4 regions of the Actinoplanes sp. NBC_00393 genome follow, and region 1 is predicted to be linked to each of the others. Evidence: riboswitches for the same ligand, from Rfam matches in the RefSeq annotation. Region 1 holds a riboswitch; each other region holds the start of a gene.
The links. Region 1 has a riboswitch for cyclic di-AMP ahead of OHA21_RS41295 (coiled-coil domain-containing protein). Riboswitches for the same ligand answer to the same signal wherever they lie in the genome.
Positions count from the first base shown of each region.

Region 2: another riboswitch for cyclic di-AMP. It lies ahead of OHA21_RS37935 (C40 family peptidase); the one in region 1 lies ahead of OHA21_RS41295 (coiled-coil domain-containing protein).
Region 3: another riboswitch for cyclic di-AMP. It lies ahead of OHA21_RS03515 (C40 family peptidase); the one in region 1 lies ahead of OHA21_RS41295 (coiled-coil domain-containing protein).
Region 4: another riboswitch for cyclic di-AMP. It lies ahead of OHA21_RS48040 (C40 family peptidase); the one in region 1 lies ahead of OHA21_RS41295 (coiled-coil domain-containing protein).

Region 1 is NZ_CP107942.1:8,912,929-8,920,686, reverse strand. Features, by position in the region: gene OHA21_RS41310 (ABC transporter permease) at 1-618, shown strand, start outside; gene OHA21_RS41305 (ABC transporter ATP-binding protein) at 611-1,381, shown strand; gene OHA21_RS41300 (coiled-coil domain-containing protein) at 1,410-2,444, opposite strand; cyclic di-AMP (ydaO/yuaA leader) riboswitch at 2,443-2,577, opposite strand; cyclic di-AMP (ydaO/yuaA leader) riboswitch at 2,786-2,917, shown strand; gene OHA21_RS41295 (coiled-coil domain-containing protein) at 3,065-3,952, shown strand; gene OHA21_RS41290 (glycoside hydrolase family 65 protein) at 4,002-6,365, opposite strand; gene OHA21_RS41285 (beta-phosphoglucomutase family hydrolase) at 6,403-7,143, opposite strand; gene OHA21_RS41280 (ATP-binding protein) at 7,235-7,717, opposite strand.
Region 2 is NZ_CP107942.1:8,199,932-8,207,689, forward strand. Features, by position in the region: gene OHA21_RS37925 (metal-sensitive transcriptional regulator) at 1-242, shown strand, start outside; gene OHA21_RS37930 (flagellar M-ring protein FliF C-terminal domain-containing protein) at 258-1,469, opposite strand; cyclic di-AMP (ydaO/yuaA leader) riboswitch at 1,914-2,040, shown strand; gene OHA21_RS37935 (C40 family peptidase) at 2,047-2,634, shown strand; gene OHA21_RS37940 (heavy metal translocating P-type ATPase) at 2,730-4,994, opposite strand; gene OHA21_RS37945 (hypothetical protein) at 5,007-5,984, opposite strand; gene OHA21_RS37950 (heavy-metal-associated domain-containing protein) at 5,987-6,193, opposite strand; gene OHA21_RS37955 (CueP family metal-binding protein) at 6,572-7,171, opposite strand; gene OHA21_RS37960 (MDR family MFS transporter) at 7,441-7,758, opposite strand, start outside.
Region 3 is NZ_CP107942.1:780,132-787,889, forward strand. Features, by position in the region: gene cydC (thiol reductant ABC exporter subunit CydC) at 1-457, opposite strand, end outside; gene cydB (cytochrome d ubiquinol oxidase subunit II) at 958-1,938, opposite strand; gene OHA21_RS03500 (cytochrome ubiquinol oxidase subunit I) at 1,950-3,359, opposite strand; gene OHA21_RS03505 (BlaI/MecI/CopY family transcriptional regulator) at 3,436-3,789, shown strand; gene OHA21_RS03510 (M56 family metallopeptidase) at 3,786-4,694, shown strand; cyclic di-AMP (ydaO/yuaA leader) riboswitch at 4,818-4,952, shown strand; gene OHA21_RS03515 (C40 family peptidase) at 4,969-5,934, shown strand; gene OHA21_RS03520 (ATP-binding protein) at 6,126-7,586, shown strand; gene OHA21_RS03525 (tetratricopeptide repeat protein) at 7,583-7,758, shown strand, end outside.
Region 4 is NZ_CP107942.1:10,341,529-10,349,286, forward strand. Features, by position in the region: gene leuS (leucine--tRNA ligase) at 1-222, shown strand, start outside; gene OHA21_RS48015 (nucleotidyltransferase domain-containing protein) at 263-1,021, shown strand; gene OHA21_RS48020 (winged helix DNA-binding domain-containing protein) at 1,018-2,127, shown strand; gene OHA21_RS48025 (TVP38/TMEM64 family protein) at 2,490-3,212, opposite strand; gene OHA21_RS48030 (type 1 glutamine amidotransferase) at 3,258-3,971, opposite strand; gene OHA21_RS48035 (Mur ligase family protein) at 3,961-5,181, opposite strand; cyclic di-AMP (ydaO/yuaA leader) riboswitch at 5,624-5,751, shown strand; gene OHA21_RS48040 (C40 family peptidase) at 5,854-6,570, shown strand.

The DNA of each region.
Region 1 (7,758 bases):
GTCGACAACTTCATCGCGTACCTCTGTGCCGGCGTGTTCGTCTTCGGCTTCACCCAGTCGGTGGTGCAGTCCGGGCAGAACGCGATCACCGGCAACCTCGGCCTGATCCGCGCCCTGCACTTCCCGCGGGCCAGCCTGCCGCTGTCGGTCGCCCTGGTGGAGATCCGCAACTACGTCGTGGCGCTGATGGTCCTGATGGGCATCATGCTGATCACCGGTGAGCCGATCACCGCACAATGGCTGCTGGTCATCCCGGTGGCGCTCCTGCAGGCGGTCTTCAACACCGGTCTGGCGCTGTTCATGGCCCGCTTCGGCTCCAAGGTGCGCGACATCAAGCAGCTGATCCCGTTCATCATGCGGTTCTGGCTGTACGGGTCTGCCGTGCTCTACCCGGTGACCCTGTTCGAGCAGCACCTGCAGGGCTGGGCGCTCGCCCTGGTCGAGGCGAACCCGCTGCTGATCTTCATCGAGCTGATGCGTCACTCGCTGATGGAGGACGTCCCGCTGGCCGGCCAGCCGACCCTGCTGTGGATCCAGGCGGTCGTCTGGACGGTGCTGGTGGGCCTGGGTGGCTTCGTCTACTTCTGGCGCGGAGAGAAGGGCTACGGCCGTGGCTGACAACGATCGCATTCCGACCGTCATCGCCGACAACGCCCATGTGATCTACAAGGTGCACAGCTCGGCCACGGCCGGGCAGACCAGCCCGCTGGCCAGCTTCAAGCGGCTGGTGACCAGCAAGACGGTGAACGTGCGCGAGGTGCACGCGGTCAAGGGCGTCAGCTTCGTGGCGTACCGGGGTGAGGCCATCGGCCTGATCGGCAGCAACGGCTCGGGCAAGTCGACCCTGCTGCGCGCCGTCGCCGGCCTGCTCCCGGTGGCCCACGGCAAGATCTACGCGGCCGGGCAGCCGTCACTGCTGGGTGTCAACGCGGCACTGATGAACGAGCTGCCCGGCGAGCGCAACGTCGAGCTGGGCTGCCTCGCGATGGGCATGTCGCCGGCCGAGGTGAAGGCGAAGAAGGACGAGATCATCGCATTCTCCGGCATCAACGACCGGGGCGACTTCGCCTCGCTGCCGATGCGGACCTATTCGTCGGGCATGGCCGCCCGGCTGCGCTTCTCGATCTCCGCGGCGAAGCAGCACGACGTGCTGCTCATCGACGAGGCCCTGGCCACCGGTGACGCCAAGTTCCGCCGCCGCAGCGAGGCACGGGTCCGCGAGCTGCGCGCCAACGCCGGCACGGTGTTCCTGGTCAGCCACAGCGAGCAGTCGATCCGGGACACCTGCGAGCGGTGCATCTGGCTCGAGTCCGGCCTGATCCGGGCCGACGGCCCGACCGCTGACGTGCTCCGGGAGTACGAGGCCTTCTCTCGCAAGTAGGCCCCGCACTCCCGCGGTTCGGACCCGTTCAGTTGACCGACAGGTGCACGTGGTTGGTGTGGTCGCTGGACGGGTCGCCACCCGCCCCGCTGTACGACTTCCAGCCACTGCTCGGCAGCCAGATCCGGCGGTACCAGATCACGTAGAGCACGTGCAGCTCGTCGGCGTTGTTGATGAAGTAGTTCGCCAGGTTGTCGCCGTACGTCCGGTCCCCACCGGTGGCGTCGCCACCGAAGGTGCCCTTCTCGGCGGAGAAGTCACAGGCCCGGCCCTTCGGGTGCTCACCGCTGTTCTGCTCGCGGAAGCACTTGGTGAACCGCGTGAACCCGTCGCTGCGCGCCTGCTCCAGCGCGTGCAGCGTGCGCGGGGTGAGGCAGCCGCTGGTGGTCGGGTCGCCCTCCGTGCAGCCGTTGCCGGCGCTGGGCGCCGGGTCGGCCGAGGCGCTGCCCCCGCCGTCACTCGCCCGGGAGGCGTCCGCACCCTGGTTGGCCTTCTTGAGCGCGGCCTCGGCCTGAGCCTTGCGCTTGGCCATCACGTTGACCTGCGTCTGCTCGTCCCGGACGGCCTGGTCGATGGCGATCTTGGCGCGCTGCTGCGCGGCCCGGGTCTCCTTGAGATCCGCGATCGCCGCGTTCTGCTGCGCCGCCACGGTGGCCAAAGTCTCGGCCCGGTCCAGGAAGGTGTCGCTCGAGTTCGCGGTGATCAGGGCGGACATCGGACCGAGCCGGCCCGACGTGTACGCCTGCTGGGCGATCTCGTCGAGGGCCTTCTGCTGGGGGCCGAGGGCGGCATCCAGCCGCTTGATCTCGGCGGCCAGGTCGGTCTGCCGCTTCTGGGACTTCTTGAGCTTGGCCTTCGCCTCCACGAAACCGCTGGAGGCCGCTTCGAGTTGTTCGACGAGGGACTTGGAACCACCCTCACCGTCGTCACCGGTGTCGCCCGGGGCGGCGAGGGGGCGGGGGGCCGCGGTGGCCGGCGTCGCGGCGACGGCCAGCCCGCACACGGCGACGAGCACCGCCAGCAGCGGTGCTAATCGCCGCGCAGTCTGATCCTGCACAGGCATTTCCTTCCGTCGGCCGCCGGCCGGGTTAGCTGACGGGTTCGGGACGAAGGAAATCCCTACCGCGGAACGCGGATTCACCCCGGAGAATGTGGTTCCCCGGCTCGCCGTAACGGCGATTAGGCGGCGGTCCCCGGTCGGGAACCGGCTCCGACCATACCCACTACATCGACAGATCGACAGTTCTCGTACGCACGGCAATTGGTCGCACACGGCAGGTGATCTGATTACAGAAAGTCGTTGCCCGGTAACGAATTTGACGGTTCCGTGGGTCCTGATGCGCGGCGATATCTCGGGTAAACTGGCCGCCGGTCCTGCCAGGACGGCACCGCCCCCGAGTTGCCGGCAGGCCGCCGCCCAATCGCCGAAAGGCGAGCCGGGGAACCAGGTCACTGGGGTGAATCCGCGTAATGCGGTAGGGATTGCTTCCGTCCCGAACCCGTCAGCTAACTCGGTCGGCGGTGACAAGGAAGGAACTGTTGATGACCGTAAGTCCCCGCCGGTGGCTGACACTTGCCCTGGCACCGCTCGTGGCTGTCGCATTGTTTGTGGCCCCCGCCACATCCGCGGCCGCGGCACCCGGTGGCAGTTCGCCATCTGCCGAGGACGAACCGGACGCGCTGATGTCGGACATGATGGAGTCGACCAACCGTCGCTTCGTCAACGCCAAGGCCGCCGTCAATGCGTCCCGAAAGAACCAGAAGAAGCTGGCGGCCGAGATGAAGGCTGCCGAGGGGCGACGCGACGCCCTGATTCCCGAGGTCAACTCGATCGCCCAGCAGCAATATCAGGTCGGCAACCTCAGCGCCGTCGGCTTCCTGCTGAACGCGAGCACGTCGAACGACTTCATGAGCAAGGCGATCTCCCTCGAGGAGATCAACAAGCTGCACGACAGCAAGCTGCGCGAGCTGAACTCGGCGATCGCCACGGTCACCGAGAGCAAGGCGGCCCTTGACGCCGAGCTCAAGAACGAGCAGCAGCAGCTGACCGCGCTGACGAAGCAGAAGGCGGCCGCCGACAAGCAGATCGACCTGCTCGGCGGTGGCACCGGCATCAACCGGACCATCACCGACGGTCTGGTCGACGCCAAGTCCAAGCCCGCCGAGGCAGCCCCGCGCAACGCCGACGGTGGCTTCTCGGCGGAGGGCTGCACGGAGAAGGACGAGACCACCAGCGGCTGTGTGACCAAGCGCACCCTGCACATGTACAAGGAAGTCCGCAAAGCCGGCTTCAAACGCTTCGTCGGCTGCCACCGCAACGGCGGACCGTTCGAGCACCCCAAGGGCCGGGCCTGCGACTGGTCCCTACAGAAGAGCGGCTTCTCCTCGGCGGACAGCAACGACGAGATGAAGTACGGCAACAACCTGACGGCGTTCCTGGTGCGCAACGCCGACAAGCTCGGCATCTACTACGTGATCTGGTACAAGCAGATCTGGTTCCCGGCAACCGGCTGGCGTGCGTACAGCGGGGTCAGTGACCACACCGACCACGTGCACGTCTCGATGCTCTAGCAGGCATATGAATGGCCCCCGCCCATCGGGCGGGGGCCATTTTCGTCGATCAGTGCACGGCGCGGCGCACCGGCGCCCGGCCGGCCGGCTGCGACGGCGCCGGGCCCACCGGCAGCGGCGGCGGGATCGCCATCGTCACCGGCCGCACCTGGGTCACCTCGAGCTCCTTGCCGTGGTGCAGCAGGGTGAGCCGGGCCTGGCCACCACCGTTGCGCAGCGAGTAGGTGACCTCCTCGGAGGTCACGTTCACCCGCAGCCGCAGGCCGCGCCAGAGCAGCGAGAACTCCAGGTTGTTGATCCGGCTGGGCAGGCGCGGGGCGAAGCTCAGCTGACCGTTGAAGTCACGCATGCCGCCGAGGCCGGCGACGAGCGCGATCCACGACCCGGCCAGTGAGGCCACGTGCACGCCGTCCCGCGCGTTGCGGTGCAGGTCGTGCAGGTCCATCAGGGCGGCCTCGCCCAGGTAGTCGTGGGCCAGCTCCAGATGGCCGGTCTCGGCCGCCAGCACGGCCTGGATACAGGCCGAGAGCGAGGAGTCCCGTACGGTCCGCGCGTCGTAATACGCGAAGTTGCGCGCCTTCTCCTCGGGCGTGAACGCGTCCCCACGGATGTACATCGCCATCACCAGGTCGGCCTGCTTGACCACCTGCTTGCGGTACAGGTCGAAGTACGGGTAGTTCAGCAGCAGCGGGTACCCCTCCGGCTGCGTGCCCTCGAAGTCCCACTCCTGCAGCCGGGTGAAGCCCTCGCACTGCTGATGCACCCCGAGCTCCTTGTCGTACGGGATGTGCACCGCGGCCGCCGCATCCCGCCAGGACGCCGCTTCCTCGTCGTCGACCCCGAACCGGCGGGCCAGATCCGGATGCCGCTTGCAGGCGTCCACCGCGGCCAACAGGTTCTGCTGGGCCATCAGGTTGGTGTAGACGTTGTCGTTCACCACCGCCGTGTACTCGTCCGGCCCGGTGACACCGTCGATGTGGAAGCGCCCGTGCCGGTCGTGGTGCCCCAGCGAGCGCCACAGCCGGGCCGTCTCCACCAGCAGCTCCAAGCCGACCTCACGCTCGAAGTCGTAGTCGCCGGTGGCCTGGACGTACCGGCGGACCGCGTCGGCGATGTCGGCGCCGATGTGGAAGCCCGCCGTGCCCGCCGGCCAGTAGCCGGAGCACTCCTGGCCGCGGATCGTGCGCCACGGGAACGCGGCGCCCTGCAGGCCGAGCGTCTGGGCCCGCTCCCGGGCCAGGTCCAGCGTCGAGTGCCGCCAGCGCAGCACGTCGGCCGCGGCCGAGGGCTGGGTGTACGTCAGGGCGGGCAGAACGAACGTCTCGGCGTCCCAGAACGTGTGTCCGTCGTACCCCGGCCCGGTCAGGCCCTTGGAGCCGATCGGGCGCTTCTCCGCCCGGGCGCCGGCCTGCAGCGTGTGGAACAGCCCGAAACGGACCGCCTGCTGCACCTCGGGGTCGCCCTCGACCTTGACGTCGGAGTGGTCCCAGAAGGCGTCCAGGTAGTCCTGCTGCTGCTGGACCAGGCCCTCCCAGCCGTCCAGGCGGGCGCTGGCCAGGGCCGCGCCGACCTGGTCACGCACTGCGGGCAGCGAGCGCATGCTGGACCATCCGTACGCCGCCAGCTTGACCACCCGCAGCTTCTGCCCGGGCTCGAGCCGGCAGGCGACCGTGGTCCGCAGCCAGTCGGGGTGTCCCTCGGTGGTGATGGCGTGCCGGCCCGGCGTCTCCACGGAATGTTCCATGGCGGCGGCCATCCGCAGGTCGCTGGCCTTGGTGCGGTGCACCAGGATGCCACCGGTGGCCTGCTCCATCATCTCCTCGGCCTGCAGCGGACGGTCCAGGACCGCCGCCACCCGCGGGTCCTTGCTCATCGGCGGCAGCTGCTCGTTCGCCACCAGCTCGGACTGCAGGATCAGCCGCGCCGGTACGTCCAGCGGCTCCACCTCGTACAGGAACGCCACCACGGCGCGCTGGGTGAACGAGACCAGCCGGACGGTACGCACCCGGACGCCCTGGCCCGACGGGGACACCCACTCGACGATCCGCTCCAGCGTGCCGGCCCGCATGTCCAGGCAGCGCTCGTGGGACCGCAGCTCGCCGTAGCGCACGTCGAACGGCTCGTCGTTGACGAGCAGGCGCATCAGCTTCGCGTTGGTGACGTTGACCATGGTCTGGCCGGACTCCGGGAACCCGTACCCGGCCTCGGCGTGCGGCAGCGGCCGCAGCTCGTAGAACGAGTTGAGGTAGCTGCCGGGCAGGCCGTGCGGCTCGCCCTCGTCCAGGTTCCCGCGTATCCCGATGTGGCCGTTCGAGAGTGCGAACACCGACTCGGACTGGGCCAGCAGGTCCAGGTCGAGCCGGGTCTCCCGGATGTGCCAAGGGTCGACGGGGTAGGCCCGTTCACGGATCACGGTCGTGCCTCTCGGTACTGAGAAGAGGAGGTCTTTGTTACTGCAGGAGGAGCTCGGACAGGTCCGTCACCACGATGTCGGCGCCGTGTTCCCGGAGCGCCTCCGCCTGACCGACCCGATCCACCCCGATCACGATGCCGAATCCGCCGGCCCGCCCGGCCGCAACACCGGCCAGAGCGTCCTCGAAAACCGCACAGTTCTCCGGGGCGAGATCGAGCAGCTTAGCCCCATAGAGGAAGGTGTCGGGCGCGGGCTTGCCGGGCAGTCCCAATTCGCGGGCGACCAGGCCGTCCACCCGGGCCTCCAGCAGGTCCGCGATGCCGGCCGCGGTGAGGACGTCCTTGCAGTTCGCGCTCGCCGACACGACGGCACGGCGCAGCCCCGCGGCCTTCACCGCGTTCAGGTAGTCCACCGAGCCGGGGTACACCTGGACCGCGCCTTCCTTGATCTTTTGCAGCACGAGCAGGTTCTTGCGGTTGCCGACGCCGTTGACGGTCTCCCGGTCGGGAGTGTCGTCGGGGTCGCCCTCGGGCAGGGTGATGCCGCGCGAGGCGAGGAAGGTCCGGACGCCGTCGGCACGCTGCCGTCCGTCCACGTACAGGTGGTAGTCGGAGCCGGAGTCGAACGGCACGAAGGGTGTGCCGGTGCGAACGGCCCATGATTCCAGGAACGAATCGAACGTCTGTTTCCACGCGGCATTGTGAACCAGCGCGGTTTGCGTCAACACTCCATCAAGATCGAATAGACAAGCGGTCACCTGGGAAGGAAGTCCGAGCACGCGCCCAATGTAGCCGGACGGAAGAGAGCACGAGACCGGAAGGGCAGCTTCACATTTCCTTGCTGGTTCACCAGCCGTTCAAGCTGGTGTTTCACCGGGAATCCGGCACGACATCCAAAGACATACGCAATCCGATCGAGGTACCGATCGGGCCGGTCGCGGTGGTCACCTCGTCGCACAACTGGTGCGCCAGCCACAATCCACGACCACCGACCTCGTACGCCTCCGGCGCCTGCGGATCGTTCAGAAGGTCACTGGGGATACCGGGGCCGGAGTCGGTCACCACACACCACACCGAACGGTTCTCCCGGCGCAGCCGCAGCCGCCCGGCGCCACCGGCGTGCAACACCACGTTCGTGATCACTTCGTTGACGGCGAGCAGATAGCCGTGCCGGCGGTCGCTGCCGAGACCGAGCGAGACGAGCCGGTCGGCCACCTCGTGGCGCAGAACGGTGATGTCGTCATGGCCGAAAGAGCGGTCGAGCAGCACGCCGTCCCCCGGTGAAGGGGCGGCGTCGACCCTCGACTCCCGTCCCGGAGCCGAGCGAACGCTGTGTCCGATCCTGTCCTCCACCGTCGTGCAGCCTACGCGCTGTGGCCGTCCGGTGGCGGGAG
Region 2 (7,758 bases), 710 kb from region 1:
TGGCCCGGCTGAAGCGGGTTGAGGGGCAGATCCGCGGACTGCAGCGGATGGTCGACGAGGACACCTACTGCATCGACATCCTGACCCAGATCTCGGCCGCCAAGAGCGCCTTGCACGCGGTAGCCGTCGGCCTGCTCGAAGATCACCTGAGGCACTGCGTGGTCCACGCCGCGGCGGAGGGCGACGTGGACGCGAAGATCAAGGAGGCGAGCGCGGCGATCGCCCGCCTCGTGAAGTCCTGAGCCGGCCGCCCGTTCCTACCGACCGGGGTCGATCCATTCTCGCAGCTGCTGCGCGGCCTGCGCCGGGTCGATCGACCCGACCGCCCGTTGCTGCCGCCTGTCCTCGTCGAGTGCAGTAGCGATTGCCGCAGCCGGGACCGAAGTGCGCTGGACGTGCAGTTGGGCACGGAGCAGCTCTCGCCGGTCGGCTGCCGCCGAGGCCGCCGCGGCCCGGCGCCGTTGCTTGCCGACGGCCAGCAGCGCGGCACAAGTCAACAGGATCAGAACCGCGGCGATGAGTGCAGTCCGTAGCGCGGCAGGGGATTCGATGCCGGGCTGCGCGACGGCGTTGTCGGTGGGAGTGGCTGTAGCGGTGCGCATGGGCATGGCGGCGACCGTCACCCGGTCGCCGCGGCCAGCATCAACACCGGCGGCTACGGCGATGAGTTCACGAACCTGAGCCAGGTCGAGGTTCGCCGCGGCGGCTTCGTCGACGACGACGGCGACGCTCAGTCTGATGATGTCGCCGGGGGCTTCACGGCGGGTCTCGTGCAGTTCGTCGAGGGCGTTGACGCGCGACGCACTGCTGCTGTCGTGCCGGGTGCCGCCGTTGTCGCCGATGTAGGAGCGCTCGCTGATCCGTTCGGACAGAGCGCCGGCGGACGGATCCTGCTGGTAGGTGGTGCTGGAGGTCGCGACCTGGTCGAGGTCGAGTTCCACGTTGGTGGTGACCGTCGAGCGGCCGGGGCCGAGCACGGTGTCCAGCATGTGCTGCAAAGCGTCGTCCAAGCGGTCCTGGAAGGCCGCGGTGGTGGCATCAGCGGCGAGCACCGCCCGGGTGAAGCCGCCGGTGGCCGGCGAAACGGTGTAGCCACCCGCGATCGCCTGCCGCTGCGCCATGGTGGCCGCGTATGCGGGCGCAGCGCCGAAACTCGCGCCTCCGGCCAGGGTCAGCGCCACGAGCGCGACGATCAGCCTCCCGGCACGCCCGCCGCGGGGCGACGTGCCCGTGCCCGGGGCAGACGGGACGAAGCGATTTCTCACAGCCTGCCTCTCACAGATTTTGAACGCCGATCGGCCGCCATCATGGGTGAGACTTCGTGGTCGGGCGATGCGGTTGATCGGGTCTGCCTCATCGCTCGACGGCACGGCCGGTTGAAAGGTCCGGTGGTTGCAGCTCGGTTGTATCGGCGCACCGACCGCCTTGGGCGAGGTCGTCGCCGCAACGGACACCATCCGGGCACTCACACCTGACCCCTTGCTTCAGGGATGGCCATCGGTTCGGGCGGCGAGCGTCGGACGGTCGGCCACGATCGACCGACCGGCAGTCGCGTCGGACGCGACAAACCGGGGAACACTGCCGGGGCCACCCACAGCTGCCACGTACGAGATGGAGTGTTCCCTTTCACAGATCAAAAACACTCTCGGTTCGCCATGCATGAGCAGCCCGTGTCGACAAACCTCGCACCGGTCTTCCAAATCGGACACGTCCCGACACGCCAGTCACTGAGTGTGATCACCTCCGGGAGCCGGGATCGGCGCCGACTGGGCTATCAAGGAGGGGCGGCGGGCACAGGCTCGCCGGTCGTGCCGACCTGGACCACGCCGAACCCTGCCCCGGTCCGGCGGCACAACCCGCATGACGAGTCATGAGGCAATCGGGGGCAGGGACGGGGGAACCACGAGCGGTCCTCGACCGGCACGCCGCACTGCGGCGGCCGGGACATGAGGACCTTGGGGTGAAGCCGCCAGCGTGCGGCCGGGCAACCTTCGCGCCCGAATCCGACAGCTAACCTCGCAGGCGTGCCGGAGGGATTCCTTCACCGTGCGCGTAAGCACCCTGAGCCGGCCCACCCGCACCCTGGGAGTCGGCACTCTCGCCCTGTCCGTGGGTCTCGGTCTTCTGACCGGCGGGCTCGGCACACCACAGTCCGCCTCCGCCGCGACGGTCGCCACCACACAGGTGTCCTCCCAGACCAGCGTGGCGTTCAGCCAGACCGGCATCACCGCCAAGGCGGCGGCGTCCCAGGCCGCCCAGTCCAAGGCGGCGGCGTCCAAGGCGGCCGCGAACCGGGTCATGAACGAAGCGGCGAAGCACAAGGGCAAGAAGTACAAGTTCGGCGCCGCCGGCCCCAAGCGGTTCGACTGCTCCGGCTACACGATGTACGTCTACAAAAAGGCCGCGGGCAAGAAGCTGCCGCACAAGGCCCACCTGCAGCAGCGGTACGGCAAGGCCGTCGCCAAGTCCAGCGCCCGCCCCGGTGACCTGATCGTCATCCGTAAGGGCACGAAGGGCACGCACGCCGGCATCTACGCCGGTGGCGGCAAGATGTGGGCCGCGCCGCGAACCGGCAAGACGGTCACCAAGCAGAAAATCTGGAGCAAGAACTACGTGGTCCGGCGCCTGGTCTGAGTCGGCTCCCCAACCGACCGCGCACTGTTCCGGGCATCGAACAGCGCCGCCTGCACCCGTCCTTGGCGGAGGTGCAGGCGGCGCTGTCGTACGCCCTACTTCGTGATGCTGGTGAAGCGGCGCAACCTGAGGCTGTTCGCGACGACGAACACCGAGCTGAACGCCATCGCCGCGCCGGCGATCATCGGGTTGAGCAGCCCGGCCGCGGCCAGCGGCAGGGCCGCGACGTTGTAGGCGAACGCCCAGAACAGGTTGCTCTTGATGATGCGCAGGGTGCGCCGCGACAGGCGGATCGCGTCCGCGGCTGCCATCAGGTCACCGCGGACCAGGGTCAGGTCGGACGCCTCGATCGCAGCGTCGGTGCCGGTACCCATGGCCAGCCCGAGGTCGGCCTGGGCCAGGGCGGCGGCGTCGTTGACACCGTCACCGACCATCGCCACGACCTTGCCCTGTCCCTGCAGCCGCTTGACCACGTCGACCTTGTCGGCCGGCAGCACCTCGGCGATCACCTCGTCGATGCCGACCTGTCCGGCCACGGCCCGGGCGACGGTCTCGTTGTCGCCGGTGAGCAGCACCGGCGACAGACCCAGCGCCCGCAGCTGGGCGACAGCAGCCCGGCTGGTCGGCTTGACGGTGTCGGCGACGGCCAGCACACCGCGGGCTTGACCGTCCCAACCCGCGACCACGGCTGTCTGCCCCGCCGCGTGAGCGGCGGCGACGGCCCGCTCGACGTCGGCGGGAACCGTCAGACCGGCCTGGCGAAGCAGTGCCGGACGGCCGACGTGCACGGTGTGGCCGTCGACGGTGCCGGTGACACCGAGGCCTTCGGTGCTCGCGAATCCGACCACCTGCGGCAGCGGCGCGCTGTCAGCTGCTGCGACGGCGATCGCCTGGGCGATCGGGTGCTCGGAGGCGGCCTCCACCGCCCCGGCCAGGCGCAGCAGCTGCTCACGGTCGACGCCGTCGGCGGGTACCACGTCGACCAGGCTCATCCGGCCGGTGGTGACGGTGCCGGTCTTGTCCAGCACGACGGTGTCCACGGTCCGGGTCGACTCGAGGGTCTCGGGGCCTTTGATCAGGATGCCGAGCTGCGCGCCGCGGCCGGTGCCGACCAGCAGTGCCGTCGGGGTCGCGAGGCCGAGTGCGCAGGGGCAGGCGATGATCAGTACGGCGACGGCGGCGGTGAACGCGGCTGTCCAGCCGGAGCCGGTGCCCACCCACCAGCCGAGCGTGGCGACGGCGAGGCCGATCACGATGGGCACGAACACGCCGGAGATCCGGTCAGCGAGCCGCTGGACGGCGGCCTTACCGGTCTGGGCCTGCTCGACCAGCTTCGCCATCTGCGCAAGCTGCGTGTCGGCACCGATCCGGGTGGCACGCACGATCAACCGGCCACCGGCGTTGACGGTCGCGCCGACCACCGGATCGCCGGGGCCGACCTCGACCGGCACGGACTCGCCGGTCAGCATGCTCGCGTCCACGGCCGAGGTGCCGTCCTCGATGACACCGTCGGTGGCGATCTTCTCGCCCGGCCGGACCACGAACCGGTCCCCCACTGCCAGGTCGGCGACCGGAATGCGCCGTTCGATGCCGTCGCGCAGCACCGCGACGTCCTTGGCGCCGAGTTCCAGCAGGGCCCGCATGGCGGCGCCGGCACGGCGCTTGGAGCGGGCCTCGAAGTAGCGGCCGGCGAGGATGAAGGTGGTGACGCCGGCGGCGGCTTCCAGGTAGATGGCGCCGGCGCCGTCGGTGGTGCCGATGTCGAGGCTGAAGGGGTGCGTCATGCCGGGCGTGCCCGCGGTGCCGAAGAACAGCGCCCACAGCGACCAGCCGAACGCTGCGATCGTGCCCATCGAGATGAGAGTGTCCATGGTGGCGGCGCCGTGACGCAGGTTGGTCCAGGCCGCCCTGTGGAACGGCCATCCGCCCCAGACGACGACCGGCGCGGCCAGCGTCAGCGACAGCCACTGCCAGTAGGTGAACTGCCAGGCCGGCACCATCGCCAGCAGCACCACCGGCACGCTGAGCGCGATCGCCGTGAACAGCCGGGTCCGCAACGCGCGCAGTTCGTCGACCGGCTGCGCGTGTTCGGCCGGGTCGTCACCGGGCTGTTGCGGTGGCGGCGGGAGCGTCGCGGTGTAGCCGGTCTTCTCGACGGTGGCGATCAAATCCTCGGCGCTCACACCGTCGGGGTAGGCGACGCTGGCCTTCTCGGTGGCGTAGTTGACGGTCGCGACCACGCCGTCCATGCGGTTGAGTTTCTTCTCGATCCGCGCGGCGCAGGAGGCGCAGGTCATGCCGCCGATCGCCAGCTCGATCTGGTTCGGGGCCACGGGCAGCGGCCCGGCGACGGTTGCCATGACGCTCTCCTCCTAGTCGTGGGTGTGGCCATCGGCGCCGTGCCCGGACGGGCTCGGTGCGGCAGACACAGCGGCCGTGGCCGGCGCAGAGCTCCGCGCGCCCGGGACAGCTCCGGCAACGGCGGTGAACTCGGCGGTACGGACCTTCCCGTCGTGCTGGAAGTCCAGATACAGCCGGTAGGCGCCACTGGACGGCACCTCGGCGTGGAAGGCGACGTCGGGGCCGGGCGTGGTGCGGCCGTCGCCGGGGGCGCCGTCCGGGTGCACGTGCAGATACGCCAGATCGCCGTCGCGCAGCGCGACCAGGTGGCCGTACGCGCCGAGGTAAGGCTGCAGGTCGGTGACCGGCTGGCCGTCCTTGCTGACGGCGAGCGTCAGCTTCGACGAGGCGCCAGGCGTGAGGTCGCCGGTCAGGGTGACCGTGTAGCCGTCGACCATCGTGGTCCGGGTGGTCGCGGGAAGCCGGGTGGGCTGGTAGTCACCGGGGGCGGGCACGTCGGCGCCGAGGGTGAGCCCGTCGTGGCCGGCGGGCTGGAAGTCGGCGAAGACCCGGTACTGCCCGGCAGCGGGTACGGCGAGCGGGATCGACCAGGTGCCATCGCTGCCGAGTTCCGGATGTACGTGCTGGAAGCCGGACAGGTCACGACGGACCACGATCAGGTGCAGGTCCTTGTCGTGGCTGGTCGTGTAGGCGGTGACCGGCCGAGAGTCCGGGCCGGTGATCTGGAACCGAAACGGCTCCGGTGTGCCCGTCGACAGGCTGCCGCTGAGTGGGGTGAGCCGGTAGCCGTCCTGGCTGATCTGTAGCCCGGCTGGCAGCACCGCTGCCGGTGCGGCCTTCCGCTCGGGTGGCGTGCCGGTGTGGCCGCCGTCGTGGGCGGCCGGGGTGGCGGGTGCGGCTGCCGGGAAGAAGCCGCCGAGGCCGAGAGCGACCGTGAACACGGCCGCCAGCCCGATCCCGAAGCCGCCCAGCTTGATGGCGGTGTTCATGACTACCTCGCGAGTTCGTAGCCGGCCTCGTCGACGGCCGCGGCCACCGCGGTCTCGTCGACGGGCTGGTCGCTGGTGACGGTGACCGTGCCGGAGGCCAGGTCGACCTGGACGTCGGTGACACCGGGGATCGCACCGACTTCTGCGCTGACGGAGTTGACGCAGTGCGAGCAGGTCATGCCGGTCACGGTGTAGGTCTGGGTAGCCATCACGATCTCCTTGCCGTTGGACGTGAGCGGCGGGACGTCGTCGCCCACAAATAACCATACCCATACCCCCCTAGGGTATCAAGAGTCCGGGGTGGTGATGCGCTGCACGCTTTCGGCGCCGGCGCCACAACATGCCCGCCATGCAGGTTCCCGTCGGCCCGGTGGCTAACCGGCAGCACACCGCGGCCCTACCGTCTGTTGGCGCGCTGGTCAGCCGTGCCCGCCTGGCCGGACCGGTCGACGGGCACGCCACGCGGACCGGATCCGGATGGCGTCGACGCCCGCACGGTCGGCCATCCTCGCCGGCGAGGAGCGCACCGGCGAGGAGGAGGTCAGCGAGCGGACTTGGCCCCAGGTTGAGCTCGGCCCGCGCGATGGTTAGGCGAGTCGCAGCGTGGTCAGGCAGGTCGGGTCGTCTGCGCCGGTGCTGATCTTCGACTCGGCGGTCTTGCCGTCCGAGGTGATCGAAAGGGTGCCGGTGATGTTGCGCGGCAACCAGAACCCGACGAAGCCGTTGGCGAAGGTGGTGCGCGACTCGTCCACCATCACCGTTCCGTCGGCATCGTTCACGATCTTGACCTGCACCTGCTTGCCGGCCAGTTCCCCCTTGCAGCCGGTGGGCGCGTGGAAGAAGCAGTCGTGGGTCTGCTGCAGGTACGGGCCGGCCGACAGGTAGAACCGGTCGGCGGGGATGGGCATGCTGTACTCCTGCCCGCCGTCGGAGATCAGCAGCTCACCGGCCCGCACGGACGCCTTCAACCCGGCAGGGCGCTGCTGCAGGTCCAACCGGTCGAGCTGGTCGATGACCTCCACCGTGCTCTTGCCCGCCAAGCCATAGCGGGTCAGCAGCGGCTGCGCCTCAGCCGACGACGTCACGGTCGCGGCGGCCGGACCGGCGACGGGCGCAGAGCCACCGGTGCCGGAGCAACCGGCCATCGTCAGAACCGACACCACACTTACAAGAAAGAGCCGCTTCATACTCACAATTCTCCATCGGCAGTCAGTCACACGGTTGACGGGGCGTGCAGGTCAGGACCAGAACAGGCCGCTCTCCCGGCTTCGGGACGGCGGCTCGGCAGGCACACAGCCGACTGTTGGCTCTTGCCGTGCGGGCGGTGCGCCATCGTGAAGGCGGCGGCACTCGGCTGCGGACCTAACGGCACTCCGTTCCCCGGCGAGCAGCGGTCGCCCGGTCTCGGACAGGCTGCCGACATGACAGCCCGCCCGAGACCGAGCTGATCAGCGGGTTACGCGGTGGCGGCGTCGCGCCGAGTGCCGGCCGCCGCGCCGGGTGCGGTGGTCAGGTGCCCGGCACGTGACAGGTAGCCGACGGCCGCGGTCCCGAGCAGGCCGGTGGCGGTCAGCAGCAGCCACGGCAGGGCGGGCCAGCCCTGCCTGGAGCCGGTGTCGAGGGCGGCCCCGGTCAGCAGGTTGCCCGCGGCGATGCCGACACCGGCCAGGGTGTTGTAGAGGCCGTAGTACGTGCCGACCAGCCGTTGCCCGGCGAACTCGACGATGGTGGCCATCTCGAACGGGTACACGATCATCGTCGCGACCGTCAGCAG
Region 3 (7,758 bases), 3.3 Mb from region 1:
GCCCGACGACAACCGCCGGCGGCAGAACGACGCCGAGCACCAGGGCCGGAAGATAGCCGGAGAACCAGGGCCGAAGCGAGTCCAGCCCCGTGCCGAGGACCGCAGTCAGGCGGCCCGCACCGAACGACGCGACCCACGCCGGCCCGCGCCGCACCATGGCCGCCAACAGCGACCGCCGCAGTTCATCGGTGACCCGAGCCGCCGTACGCCGAGCCACCACCTGCTCCACCCACGCAAGCCCGGCCCGCACCGCGAACGCCCCCGCCAGCAGCCCCACAGCCGCCATCCGAGGCTCCGCCGTGGCGCCACCCGCCACGAACCCATCCGCAACAAACCCGCCGGCGCCGAACCCACCCGCCCCGAACCCACCCGCAACGATCCAGCACAACGCCACCGCGATGGTCAGCGTCGCCGCGGCCTGCCCGATCCCGATGACAGCGAGCAGCCCGATCCCCACCCGACTGGCCCGCGCATGCCGCAAAAGCCGCGGATCAACCGGCCCCCGCTTACCCCGCCGCCTCGTCCCGCCCCGCGACCCGGTCCCGCGCTGCGATCGGGTTTCGTCCTGCGATCCGGTTCCGTCTCCCGGCGCGGTCGCGCGCTGCGGTCCGATTCCGTCCTGCAGTTCGATGCTGCGCTGCGGTCCGATTCCGTCCTGCAGTTCAATGCTGCGCTGCGGTCCGGTTCCGCGCCGCAGCGCCACCGATTCGTCGTTCCGTCGCGCGATCTTGGGCCTTGTGCCACACCCCGATGTGGTCGACAGCGCAAGATCCACGCGGGCTCCGCGGCGCAGCCAGATCTTGGGCCGCCAACCACCTCCCGGCGTGGTCAATCGCTCAAGATCGCCCGGCGTGGGGTGCGATGCCGCCGAAGCGGAAGGAACGGCGGAGGCGGAGCCGAAAAGGGCGCGAAGAAGGGCCGGCCGGCCGGAAGGCAGCGGGAAAGCGCGCCCGGCAGTCACGACGCGACCCGTTCGCTGGCTACGCGGCGGCGGAAGACCCAGTAGGACCAGGCCTGGTAGACGAGCACGCCGGGCAGGATCAGAACCCCGGCGATCGTGATCAGCTGCAAGGCTTCCGGGCCGGCCGCCGCGCCTGAGCGGGTCAGGCTCCAGGCCGGGTCCAGGGTGCTGCGCAGCACCACCGAGCCGTGCGCTGTGAAGACCGCGACCACCGCCCCGGCCACCGCGGCCGCCACCGCCGCGAAAGCGCCGGCCTCGCGGGACCGTCGCGCCTGCAGACCGGCCACGAAGACCAGGGCCGCGGCGGCGAGGACGAGCCGGTTGCCCGTACCGATGCCGATGAGCAGAAGGGTGACCGCCCCGCCGGTGCCGGTGTGCCGGGCCAGGTCGCGGGCCCGGCGGCGGACCGGGCCGGTGGTGCGCAGCGCGAGGAACGTCGCGCCGAGCATGACCGCCGCGAGCAGGGCGGCGAGCGCGCCCAGCCCGGCGGCGGGGCTGATCAGCGGGGACAGGCTGCGGGACAGGCCGGTGCCGGTGACTTCGCCGTTGGCGCCGAGGGCGAGGCCGTCGACGAGGATGCCGAGCACCGCGCCCCAGAGCAGCACGACGCCGGCCGAGCTGGCCGACAGCAGCCAGTCGCTGCGGCGCTGCCAGCCGGGCGAGTCGTGTTTGCCGCGGAACTCCAGGGCGACGCCGCGGACCGCGAGCAGCAGCAGGATCAGGACCATCGGCAGGTAGAGGCCGGAGAGCAGGGCGGCGTACCAGTCGGGGAACGCGGCGAAGGTGACCCCGATGGCGGCGACCAGCCAGACTTCGTTGCCGTCCCAGAACGGGCCGATCGTACGGATGACCGCCCCCCGCTCGTGCGGCGACCGGCCGACGACGGGCCCGAGGATGCCGACGCCGAAGTCGAAGCCTTCGAGGACGAAGTAGAGCACCCAGGCGAGGACGAGTACCGCGAACCAGAAGGTGATCATGTCGAGTGCTCCTAGTAGGCCGGGGCGGGTTCGGCGGAGGACGGGGCGGGCCCCTCCACGGGGACGAGCGGTTCGCGGGACAGGTGCACGACGAGCCGGCACCACGCCACCGCCAGCAGCCCGTAGACCAGCGTGAACCCGGCCAGCGACGCGATCACCTCGGCGCTGGTGAGCCCGGGGGAGATGCCGTCGGACACCTTGGAGATGCCGAACGCCAGCCAGGGTTGCCGCGCCGTCTCGGTGAAGATCCAGCCGAAGGTGTTGGCCGCCGCCGGCAGGATCGGCGCGATCAGGACGAAGCGCCGCAGCCAGCGCGGAGTGCCCTGGCCGGGCCGCAGAACGCGGGGGAGCCTTGTGAGCCGCAGCGACGAGGTGGACCACAGATGGAAGGCAGCGAGAATCATCGCCAGGATCCCGGCGCCCATCATCAGACGGAACGTCCAGAACGCCACCGGGATCATCGGGATGTAGCTGCCCGGTCCGTACTGGGCCACGTACGCCGCCTGCAGATCGTCGATGCCCTGCACGGTCCCGTCGAACGAGCCGGTGCCGAGGAACGACAGCAGATAGGGCACCTCGATGCTGAAGAACGGCCGGTCGTGCCCGAGCGACCCGATCGCGAACAGCGAGAACGGCGCCCCGGTGGTGGTCTCGTAGAGCGCTTCGGCGGCCGCCATCTTCATCGGCTGCACAGCGGTCATCACCTTGCCGAGGTGGTCGCCGCTGATCGCCACCGCCGCCCCGCCGACCAGCATGATCCAGGCGCCGAGCCGGGAAAGCGTGCGGAACGCGGTGTCCGCCGAGGCCCGCCAGATGCCGATCGCCATCAGCAGCCCGCCGCCGGCCATCGCGCACCCGGCGATGGTGTGCGGGAACGCCGCGAGCACCACCTCGTTGGTGAGCAGCTCGGTGAAGCTGGTCAGGTGCGCCCGCCCGGTCTCCGGGTCCAGCGCGTACGCCACCGGGTTCTGCATGAACGAGTTGGCGGCCAGGATGATGTACGCCGACAGCAGCGTCCCCACCGCGACCACCACGATCGTCGCCGCGTGCAGCCGGCGGGGGAGCCGGTCCCACCCGAAGTACCAGAGCGCCAGGAACGTCGCCTCGAGGAAGAACGCGAGCATGCCCTCGATGGCCAGCGTCGGCCCGAACACGTCACCGTAGAACCGGGCGAACGCGCTCCACCCCAGCCCGAACTGGAACTCCTGGACCAGTCCGGTGACCACGCCGACGGCGAACGTGACGATCAGCAGCTTGCCGACGAACTTGGTGAGGTGCAGGTACTTGTCCTTGCCGGTGCGCATCCAGGTCAGCTGCAGGCCGGCGGCGGCCGCCGACAGGCAGATCGACAACGGTACGAACAGGTAGTGGTAGATCGTCACGACCGCGAACTGCAGCCGGGTCAGATCGAGCACGTCCACGAGGTCCCCCACTTCTACGACGCCTCGTAGTAGATACTACGCCGCGTAGTACGACAAGTTGAAGTAGACTCCGGGCATGGCAATGGGCGACCTCGAGCGCGAGGTCATGACGAAGCTGTGGGACGCGCGCGAGCCGCTCACCGTCCGGCAGGTGCACGAGCTGCTCAGCCGTGACCGCGACCTGGCGTACACGACGGTGATGACCGTGCTGGACCGGCTCGCCAAGAAGAAGCTCGTGACCCAGCAGAAGGCGGACCGCGCTTATCGGTACGCGCCGGCGCAGACCCGCGAGGAGATGACCGCCGGGCTGATGCTCGACGCGCTCAGCGCCACCCCCGACCGCGACGCCGCCCTGGCGTACTTCGTCGGTCAGCTGCCCCCGGACGCTCTCAAGGCGGCTATCGAAGCGGCGCGCAACCCCGAGCGGTGACCGCCCTCCTGCTCGGCGCGCTCGGGCTCGCCCTCTCCCTGATCGCGCCGGGGATCCTGGCGCACGTCCGCTGGCTCGACCGTGCCCCGGTCGCCGGCGTCCTGCTCTGGCAGGCGCTCACGCTGACCGCGGTGCTCTGCGCCCTCGGCGTCGTCCTCGCCGCCCCGGAAGAGGTGACCCGCGCCGCCGGCGCCCGTCACCCGGAGACCGTGGCCGCGCTGATCTTCTCCCTCGCGGTGGCCGCGACCATCGTGATCCGTCTGCTGATCTCGCTCGGCCGGGTCAGCTACCGGGCCCGGGCCCGTCGCGCCCGGCACCGGATGCTTGTCGACTTGCTCGACCGGGTGGAGCGCCGGGAAGAGATCAAGGGCGGCGAGGTACGCGTACTCGACGGCCCCCTCCCGATGGCGTACTGCGTCCCCGGCCGGGACCCCCGCGTGGTCCTGAGCGACGGCGTCCTGCAGGTGCTCGACCCCGAACAGGTCGACGCGGTCCTCGCCCACGAGCGCGCCCACCTGCGGCACAAGCACGAGCTGGTGATGGAGTCGTTCACCGCGTTCTACCGGGCGGTGCCCCGGCCGCTGCGGAGCAGGGCGCCGCTGGACGCCGTACACCTGCTGTTGGAGATGGTGGCCGATGATGCCGCGCGGCGCCGCACCGGGCCGGCGCCGCTGCGGGCCGCGCTTGCTCGTCTCGCCGACGCCGTCCCCCTGGCGGAGGAGGTGGCCGCCGACCCGGAGGGTGAATCACGTCGCCGGCGCCTGGCCCGGCTGGACGGCCCGGACCGTAGCTCCACGACACTGACCGTCGCCGCGACCACCGCCGCGGTAGGCCTACTCGTGTTACCCACCGTAGTCCTGGTCGTCCCCTGGCTCGGCAAAGCCCTGAACACTTGGCCGTTCTGATCACGCAAAGTAGCCGACGAAGCGCGGACGGTTTCGCCACGTGGGCACGCTTCAGTTACGTCCTTGATCCGAGTACGGTGGTCCCCGGTTCGACAGCCCCCCATCGGCCATCCGGCCGATCTGGACGAGCCACCGCCTAGTCGCCCGCGAGGGCGAACCGGGGAACCAGGTAACCGGGGTGAAGCCGCGGCGACGCGGCCGGGCGCGCTTCCCGCCCGAACCCGTCAGCTAACCCGGTCGGCGGCCGAGTGGGAAGAAAGGACAACGCACCTTCGTGAAACGGATTGTGCGCGGCCTGATCTGCGCCGTGGCCGCGGCTGGGCTCGTGCTCACCGGATCGGCCGTTGCCCACGCCGAGCCCACCCCCTCCGACATCGAGAAGAAGATCGATACGGAGTGGAACAAGCTCGAACCCGTCATCGAGCAGTACAACGACGTCCACGGCAAGCTGAAGAAGCTGCAGAAGCAGCAGAAACAGCTGGAGAAGACCCTGGCCCCGCTGCAGGCCCAGGTGGACGCCGCCATGGTCGAGGTCCGCGGCCTCGCGGTGGACGCCTACATGCAGGGGCCGCCGAGCGCGCTCAACGCGATCATGAGTGGCGACCCGGACGGCCTGACCGAGAAGCTCACCCTCCTCGACCAGCTGGCCTACAACCGGGAGCAGTCGATCGCCGACGTGGCGCGGCTGCGCGACAAGTACGCAGCCGACAAGGCGAAGGTGGACCAGCTCGCCTCCGAGATCGCCGTCCGTGACAAGGATCTGGCGTCGAAGAAGACGACGATCGAGGGCGAGATCGAGGACCTCCAGCAGCTGCGGATCGATGCGTACGGCACGGCGGACGTCAACGACGGCCCGCTGCGGACCGGTCCGTGCCCGGTGACGTACACCAACGACAAGGGTGGTCGCGCGGCCCAGAAGGCGTGCGACCTGATCGGCAAGCCCTACGTCTTCGGCTCCAACGGCCCGAACAGCTACGACTGCTCAGGCCTGACGCAGGAGGCCTGGGGTTCGGTCGGCGTCCACCTCGAGCACTACACGAAAGACCAGTGGGGATCCACCTCACCGGTCAGCCGTGCCGAGCTGAAGCCGGGTGACCTGGTCTTCTACTACTCGGACCTGCACCACGTCGCCCTCTACATCGGCGGCGGCAAGGTGGTGCACGCGCCGCACACGGGCGACCACGTGCGGATGGCGTCGATCGATCGCGGCCCGATCGCTGGCTATCGCCGACCGGGCTAGAGCACTCCACGAAACGGTCGCTGTCAGCATCGGGCAGCGGCCGTTTCGCATTTTCCGGTACGCGTGACGAAAAGTCCCCGCTCTCCCACCGCGAGCCCCAGCCCGCTTGCGGCCCTGACGCGCCTTTCGCGTGTGGCTTCTGGTCACCGTCACGGACAGGCCCTCAGCGGACCGGGGCATAATCGCCTCTCATGAGCGACGCCTTGATCGACAGCCTCACCGCGGCGGTGCAGGCCCGCCCGGACGACCTGCCACTGCGGCTGCACCTGGCCGAACTGCTGGTCGCTGCCGGCCGCGGCGCCGAGGCGATCGGTCACGCCGCTCAGGTGCTCGCCCGCGAGCCGGGCAACACCACCGCGCAGCAGCTCATGGCCCGCGCCCTCGGCCCGGCGAGCACAGGCGGCGCGCCCGGCGCGCCCGGCGCCTCCGGCACAGCCGGCGCCGTCGATGCGCCCGGCGTTGCCGGCGGACCCGGCGCGGCTGGCGCGTCCGGCGGACCCGGCGCGGCTGGCGCTGCTGGCGGACCCGGCGCGGCTGGCGCGTCCGGCGGACCCGGCGCGGCTGGCGCGTCCGGCGGACCCGGCGCGGCTGGCGCGTCCGGCACTGCTTCTTTTCCGACAAATCCGGAAAGTCCGGCAAATCCGGCCGACCAGGCTGCACCCTCGCCCGGCGGGGTCGACTGGGCCGCCCTCGAGCAGCAGTTCGGCGACGTCGTCCCGCCGCGCTTCGCCCGGGCCGACGGGGAACCCGATCCCGTCCACGGCCACGCCGACCGAACCTTCGACATCGAGCGCTCCACCGTCACCCTGGCCGACGTCGGTGGCATGGCCGACGTCAAGAAGCGCCTCGAGGTCTCGTTCCTCGGCCCGCTGCGCAACCCGAAGCTGCGGTCGCTGTTCGGCAAGAGCCTGCGCGGCGGCCTGCTGCTCTACGGCCCGCCCGGCTGCGGCAAGACTTTCCTGGCCCGCGCGGTCGCCGGGGAGATGGGCGCGTCGTTCATCTCGCTGAGCATCACCGACGTGCTGAACATGTGGATCGGCAGTTCGGAACGCAACCTCCACGACCTGTTCGAGTCGGCCCGCGGCCACGCACCCTGTGTGCTGTTCCTGGACGAGATCGACGCCCTCGGGCACAAGCGGAGCCAGTTGCAGTCGTCCATGCGTACCGTGGTGAACCAGCTGCTCACCGAGCTCGACGGGGTGGACGGCGGCAACGACGGTGTGTTCGTCTTGGCCGCCACCAACGCCCCGTGGGACGTCGACGCCGCGCTGCGACGTCCGGGACGCTTGGACCGTACCGTGCTGGTTCTTCCTCCGGACGCGCCCGCGCGAGCGGCCATCCTGGAGTACCACCTGCGTGATCGCCCGGTCGCCGGCATCGACCTGGCCGCGGTCGCCGCCGCGACCGAGCACTACTCCGGCGCCGACCTGGCGCACCTGTGCGAGACCGCCGCCGAGTACGCGATGCGCGACTCGATCGCCACCGGCGAGATCCGCATGATCAACCAGGCCGACATGCTGGCCGCCGCCCGCGAAATCCGCCCGTCCACCGACGCCTGGTTCGGCACCGCCCGCAACGTGGCGATGTTCGCCAACGAGAGCGGCGAGTACGACGACCTGGCCGCCTACCTGAAGAAGCGCAAGGTGCGGTGACCGCTGCCGCCGCCCGTGCCCGGGCCCTCGCCGACGTGGGCCGGCTCCCCGAGGCCGAGCAAGCGCTGCGGACCGGCCTGATCGAGACGCCCGCCGACCCGGAGCTGCTCGCCCTGCTGGCCGGTGTGCTCCGCCTGCAGGGCCGCCGTTCCGCCGCCCTGGCCGCAGCCGA
Region 4 (7,758 bases), 1.4 Mb from region 1:
GCGGAGTTCCCGGTCGCCGACCCGGCCCAGCTGGTCGCCGACGCGATCACCTACCCGGTGCAGGTCAACGGCAAGGTCCGCGGCCGGGTCGAGGTCGCCCCGGACACTCCCGAGGCGGAGGTACGCGCGGCAGCGCTGACCGCCGTCGCCGAGGCGCTGGGCGGTCGCGAGCCGAAGAAGGTCATCGTCGTACCGGGCCGTCTGGTCAGCGTCGTCATCTGAGGTCGCGCGCACGGCCCGCCATGTGGAAACGTGGCGGGCCGTGTCCTTCGATCTGATCGCGACCGAGTTCCTGGTCCGCGCCGACCTCCTCGCCCCCGGCCTGGTGGAGGGCCTCTACCTGCAGGGATCGATCGCACTCGGCGACTACCGGCACGGGGTCAGCGACATCGACTTCGTCGCGGTGACCGCGGACCCGGCGCCCCCGGAGCTGATCCGGGAGATCCACCGCGGCATGCCCCGCCGGCCGTGCTTCGACGGCCTCTACGTCACCTGGGACAACCTGCGCGCCGACCCGGCAACCCGGCCGCCCGGCCCGGCCGTCCACGAGAACCGGGTGCTGCCGTCCTCCCGCTTCGAACGCAACCTGGTGACCTGGCACGTCCTCGCGCAGGGCGGCGTCACCCTGCGCGGCCCCGAACGGCCCGAGATCTTCACCGACTGGCCGGCGCTGGCCGCCGCGACCCGCGACAACCTCGAGTCGTACTGGCGGCCGTGGGCGCGCGGGCTCCGCTTCCACCCGATGAGCCTCGGCTCGTGGGCGGTGTCCTGGGGTGTCCTCGGCGTCTCCCGGCTCCGGCACACCCTGGTCACCGGGCGGGTGACCAGCAAGACCGCGGCCGGCGAGTACGCGCTGCGCAGCTATCCCGGCTGGGAGCGGATCATCGGCGAGGCGCTGCGGATCCGCGGTGGTGGCCCGGCCCGCTACCGCAATCCGGTCCGGCGCCGGGGCGATCTGCTGGCCTACCTCGAGTACGCGCTGGACCCGGACGGCCCGCCGGACGCCGAGCTGCTCCGATGATCTCCGCACGTGCTCTGAACCGGGCGACCCTGGCCCGGCAGATGCTCCTCGAGCGGGAACCGGCGCCGGTCGAGGACGCGGTGCGCCGCCTGGTCGGACTGCAGGCTCAGGCGCCGGGTTCGCCGTACCTCGCGCTCTGGAACCGGATCTTGAACTTCGAGCCGGCGGCGTTCGACGAAGCCTTCGCCACCGGCATGGTCGTGAAAGCCACCCTGATGCGGATCACCCTGCACGCGGTGCACCGCGATGATCATCCGATGCTGCACAACGCCGTGCTGCGGGTGCTGCGCGCGGCACGGCTGGGTGATGCCCGGTTTATCCGCAGCGGGGTGTCGATCGCCGAGGTCGACGCGTTCCTGCCGGAGCTGCTCGCGTTCGCGGACCGGCCCCGGACGGTGCCGGAGATCTCCCAGCTGCTCGCGGAACGGTTCGGCGGTGATCGTCCCGGCCTGTGGTGGGCGCTGCGGACCGTCGCGCCGCTGCACCACGTGCCGACCGGCGGACCGTGGTCGTTCGGCGAGCGTTCGTTCATCGCGGCCCCGGCCGGTCTGACGCTCGCTTCGCGCGACGAGTCTGTCCGGACGCTGGTGCGGCGCTACCTGGCCGCCTTCGGCCCGGCGACCATCGCCGACATGTCCCAGTTCACGCTGCTGCCGCGCACGACTCTGCGCGAGGCGGTGCGCACGTTGGAGCTCGCCCAGCCAACCCCACAGATGTACGACCTACCCGGCGCCCCGCTGCCCCCGGAGGACGTGCCGGCCCCGCCCCGCCTGCTGCCCATGTGGGACAACGTCCTCCTCGCCTACGCCGACCGCGCCCGCCTGATCCCGCCCGAATACCGCAAGGCAGTGATCCGCATGAACGGCGACGTGCTCCCGGCCGTCCTGGTCGACGGCTACGTGGCGGGGGTGTGGCGCGCCGTCCCCAACGGCATCGAGGCAACCGCCTTCCACCCGCTCCCCGCCGCGACCTGGGACGCCCTGGCCGCCGAAGCCGCCGCCCTGTCCGCTTTCCTCGCCTCGCGCGACCCGCTCGTCTACGCCCGCTACGCCCACTGGTGGGCAAAACCGCTCCCCGCCGCCCAAACCCGCCTGCTCCCCAGCTGACGCCGAGCGCTGCTTCACAGCGCGGAAGGCAGCGCTGGCGGTCAGCCGGGCTGGTCCAGCTGACCGTGAGTGCTGCTTCGCAGCACGAGAAACCGCGCTGGCGGTCAGCCGGCGTGGTTCAGCTGACGGTGAGTGCTGCTTCGCGGCGTGGGAGGCAGCGGTGGCGGTCAGCTGGGAGGGGCTGCGTGGGTGATGTGTGCATGAGCCCGGCGGGCGCGGTGGGGCCCGGACCACCGGCGGCATCGCGCGGAGCAGGCGGGACGGGGTCGATTCGGCGGGACTGCGACGGGCGTACAAAGGAAGGGTTTATAGAAAGAGGAAAGCCGGCGGCCGAAAGCGGCCGCCGGCATTGTGCGGGTTTGTCAGGCAGTGGCCGCGTCGCGACGGGCGGTGTAGCGCCAGCGCAGGACGATCGCGGTGGAGAGGGCGAAGCCGATCGCCGCGGGAGCCAGCGTGGCGGCGTTCATCTCGCCGGGGGCGGCCACGGCCGCGCCGATCACCGCGTAGGTGACCGTGGACGGGATGGCGGCGATCGTGGTGCCCAGCAGGTAGCGCTTGCGGCAGACGCTGGTGGTGCCGTAGGCGTAGCCGACCAGGCCGAACGGGGCCAGCGGCAGGAACCGGACCAGCAGCACCGCGGCCAGGCCGCGCCGGTTCAGCCAGCCGTCCAGGCGGGCCAGGCGGCTGCCGGCGCGGGCCTGCAGGGCGCCACGGCCGGCCCAGCGGCCGGCGTAGTAGGTCGCGGTCGCCGCGATGATCGCGGCGGCCAGCGCGGCGAGCGCACCGGTTGCGGCGCCGAGGAGGAGACCGCAGAGGAGCGTGATTGCGGTACGGGGTACGAGCACCGAGAGCAGCAGTCCGCCGACCACCGCGACCGCGGCCGGAGCACCCGGGCCGAGATCGTCGACGCTGGCGCCGATCTCCTGCAGCGGGAGCGTGGTGGCCGCGAGGGCGAGGGCGCCCACCACCGCGGCGAGCATGCCGAACCGGACGAGGCGGCGCTTCCAACCAGGGGCAGCCTGTGCAACGGCCTGAGGGTCCGCGAGGTGTTCCACGCCCCGCGGGGCGATCAGGATGTCGGTCATGCAGGCATACCCAACTGTCGTCGGTTCGGGACTATGTCGTGCCGGTCACGCTGGGCTGGCCGCGGCCAGCCGTTCTCCCCGCAGCCGGTCGGCCCAGGTGTCATCCAGGGGCGCAAGCCTATCCGCGCCGGTGGACCAACGGAGTAGCAGATCGGCTAGAGCTGGGTTGCGGGCGAGCGCCGGGCCGTGCGAGTACGTGCCGAGGATCTTCCCTGCCCACGCCCCCTCAGTCTGGCCGTCGTTGCCGATGCCGGCGGTCACCCTTGCCAGTGGCGCGGCGTGAGCACCGAGATGCGTACGCCCGCCGTGGTTCTCGAAACCGGTCAGCGGCGGCAGACCGAGCCGCGGGTCGATGTCGCCGCGCAGTTCGCCGACCGCGCGGCTCGTGCCCCGGTCCGAGGTGATGTCGAGCAGCCCCAGCCCGGCGCACTTCGCTCCCTTGGCGAAGAACGAGTGACCGAAGAGCTGGTAACCGGCGCAGATGGCCAGAACCGAGGAGCCCTGGTTGACCGCGCGGTGCAGACCGCCGTCGGTGATCAGCCGTTGTGCGGCGAGGGCCTGCGGGCCGTCCTCGCCGCCGCCGATCAGATAGATGTCGGCGGTCGCGGGCATCCGCTGGTCGGAGCGCACCTCGTAGGTCTCCACCGGGATGCCGCGGGCGGCCGCCCGGTGCGCCAGGATCAGCAGGTTGCCCCGGTCGCCGTAGGTCGAGAGCAGATCGGGGTAGATCCACACGATCCGCAGGGCCTCAGTTGACACGGTCCAACTCCGCTCGGATGTCCTGGAACGCCGTGTAGTTGGCGATCACTTCGAGGCGGCCGGGCGGCACGGCCCGCAGCGCCTCGTCGAAACTGAGTACGTGCCGGAACGGCACCTGGTTCACCTGGAGCCGGACGGCCAGGTCGTAGGCCCGGTCGCCGGTGATCAGAATCGGCCGGGTGCGCAGCGGCGAGAAATCGACGTCCCACAGCCACGAGGTGTCCAGGCCGTCCGGGTCCCGCGCGTTGATGGAGAGCAGCGTAGGGGCTTGATCAGCCATGTCGAACGCCTCGAGCCAGCTGGCCGGGTTCTTCGCGAGCAGCAGCCGGATGTTGCGGCCGTCCCGGTCGACCTGGGCGTACCGGCCGGCGATCGACGTCACCCGGGAGAGGCGGGGGAGCGCCTCGATCGGGCGTACTCCGAACTCGGCGGCGACCGCCAGCGCGGTGGCCGCGTTACCGATGTTGACCCGGCCCGGAAGCTGCAGCTTGACCAGGTGCCAGTCGCCGCGCGGGTCGATCACGCCCTCGTCCTCGACCGTCCAGCTCGGTCGCGGGCGGCGCAGCGGGCAACCGGTGCACCACCACTCGCCGCCGGACCGCTCGATCGGGTGGCCGCTCTCCGGGCAGACGAACGAGTCGTCGTGCCACCGCTGGCCGGCGCTGAACCAGGTCACCTGCGGGCTGCTGCTCGCCGCCCAGACCACCATCGGGTCGTCGGCGTTGGCCACCACCCGGATCTCGGGGTGGCCGGCCAGCGCGGTCTTCCACAGCTGGGCCATCATCGCCACCTCCTTCGCCCGGTCCAGCTGGTCGCGGGAGAGGTTGAGCAGCGCCACCACCTTGGGCCGGGTGGAGTCGATCACCTGGGCCAGGTAGTGCTCGTCCACCTCGAGCACGGCGAACGGGGTATGCCCCTCCTTCGCCAGCGCCGAGGTGTGGCCGGTCGGCATGTTCGCGCCGAACGAGTTGGTGGCGACCCGGCCGAGCACGCCGACGGCGGCGGCGGTGAGCCGGGTGGTGGTGGTCTTGCCGTTCGTGCCGGAAACCAGCGCCACGGCACGGCCGGACGCGAGGTGCGCCAGTAGGTCAGGGTCGATCTTGAGGCCGATCCAGCCGCCGATCACTGAACCGTCGCCGCGTCCCGCGGCCCTCGAGAGCGCCGCCGCGGTCTTCGACGCGGTGGTCGCGACCTTGGCGATGAGAGGCATCTTCCCGTCCGTCACGCCAGCGAGGGTACCGGACGAAATTGTTACGTCGCGTTGCCAGACCGTCAAGATCATCGTTCGCAGGCATTATCCCCGGTCCGGGCGTTTCGGGCGAAGTTCCGGGTCGTCACTCGACTTTTTCTGTGTTCTGGTTCACCCGTAACCTTCTACGCTTCGTATTTGCTTGATCGCGCCGCGTCATGGCATATGTCTCGCGGTGGTAACAAACTGGACAGTAGCTAATGTGCCAATTACTCAGGGTGATGGTGGCCACTCTGACGATCAAGCCGGAATTCAGGTAGCAAGGTTCCGCCGGCAGCAACCGCTCGCCGGTCGCGCCGAGCCGGTTCACGCCGAGCCCTGCCCCGAGCCGGACGACGCGACCACATGCAGCATCGGAACACCAAGAAGGCATCAGGGGGCAGGGACGGGGGACCCATAACCGGTCCGTCCCGCGCCGCAGCAGTCAGGCGGTGCATCCGGGACAACCTCGGGGTGAAGCCGCTTCGGCGGCCGGGCAACCTTCCCGCCCGAACCCGACAGCTAACCTCGCAGGCGTGCCGGAGGGAATTCTCTACCGTGCACGAACACAGTTCGCGCCGGGGCCGTCGCACGTCCGTCGGTACCGGCACTGTCGCACTGTCACTGGGTCTCAGCCTCTGCGCCGGTCAGCTGGTGACCGCCTCGCCCGCCGCGGCGTCGGCCACCACCACCGCCCCGGTCACCGCCGCCTCGGCGGCCGCGAAGGTCACACCCAAGCTGACCATCAAGGCCAGCACCCGGAGCCTGCCGTGGGGCTCCAGACTCAAGGTCACCGCCAAGGTGATCAACCCGAAGACCGGCAAGGTCGCCCGGGGCACCATCCGGCTCCAGGGCTGGACCGGCAAGAAGTGGAAGACCTGGGACATCAAGAAGGTGACGACCGGTTCGGTCACACTTTCCGGAAAGCCCAGCGCCACCGCGTACACCCGGACGATCTTCTCCGGGGCCGGCTACAACACCCGGTCGACCAGCAAGCTCCGGATCACCGTCCGGGCCAGCGGCGCCAAGGTCCTCGCCGAGGCCAAGCGGCACAAGGGCGCGCTGTACCTTTTCGGGGCCAGTGGTCCCAAGCGGTTCGACTGCTCCGGCTTCACCAAGTACGTCTACAAGAAGTCGGCCGGCAAGTCGCTGCCGCACAAGGCGCACTCGCAGCAGAAGTACGGCAAGTCGGTCTCCAAGGGCAGCAAGAAGATCGGTGACCTGATCGTGTTCCGCAAGGGCTCGTACGGTTACCACGCCGGCATCTACGCCGGCAACGGCTACATCTACGACTCGCCGCACAGCGGTGCCCGGGTCGGCAAGCACAAGATCTGGAACAGCAACTACGTCGTGCGGCGCCTGGTCGCCTGACGGCTGCTTCCCTCCGTACGACGGTGTGGTGGCACCGTTGGCGGGCTCGGCCCACAGCGGCCGTAGTAAGTAAGGAATAGAACTACGCCTGTGGGGCGTGACCCGGTTCGGGTCACGCCCCACAGGCGTTCCGATCCTTGTACGGCCCCAAGCGCCCGAATCGATCTGCTGCGCCCTGTCCCGGCGCCCACAATCCCCGCGCCGATCTCGGGCGCCTACGTTCCCGCCCCTCGGCCGGGTGGCCAGGATCCCGCCTTGGTCCCAGGAGCCCACGTTCCGGCGCCGATCTTCGAACCCTCGTCCCGTGCCGGCGCCGATACCTGCCTCCCGTGCCGATCCTCCGCCCGCGCTCCGTGCCGACCTTCGGCCCGCGCTCCGTGCCGACCTTCGGCCCGCGCTCCGTGCCGACCTTCGGCCCGCGCTCCCTGCCGACCTTCGGCCCGCTGTCCTGTGCCGACCTTCGGCCCGCTGTCCTGTGCCGATCTCCGGCTCCCACTCCCGTCTCGACCTTTAGCTTGCACTCCGCATCGACCTTCGGCCCCCACTCCCGCGCCAATCTTGGATTCGAGCTCCGCGGTCCTGTGTGGTCGAGCGCCCCGGACTGGCGCGGCTCCTGCTACCCGTCACGGATCTTGGGCGACGGGTCGCGCGGCGTGTGGCCGAGGAACCAAGATCGGCGCGGGCACTGCTTCCGGTTAGGGATCTTGGGCCATGGACCACATGCGAGTGGGTGAGGCGCCCAAGATCTCGCAGCAGCGGTCGCCCGGAACGGATCTTGGGCCGAAACCCACACCCGGATGTGGTCGATCGCTCAAGATCTATCGTTCGTCGCGGCTCGCGGCTCGCGGCTCGCGGCTCGCGGCTCGCGGCTCGCGGCTCGCGGCTCGCGGCTCGCGGCTCGCGGCCGGCGGCCGGCGAGCGGCCGGCGAGCGGGCGGCCGGCGAGCGGGCAGCCGGCGAGTGGGCGGCGGGCGAAGTCGCGCAGCAGCCTGCCGGTCGCGTTGGTGGCCCACACGCGAGGCGGGGCGGGAAAGCCCGAGATCTCGGTGCCGCGCTCGGGCTGGCGTTAAGGCACCATTCGGCTAGGGCTGGGCGGTGGTCGGGCGCGGCTCGTTGTGGGGGTTCACCGCGCGAGAGAGCAGGGGCCACGGTGGGTAAAGCGCCAAGGGCCGCCGTGCGGCCTGCTCAC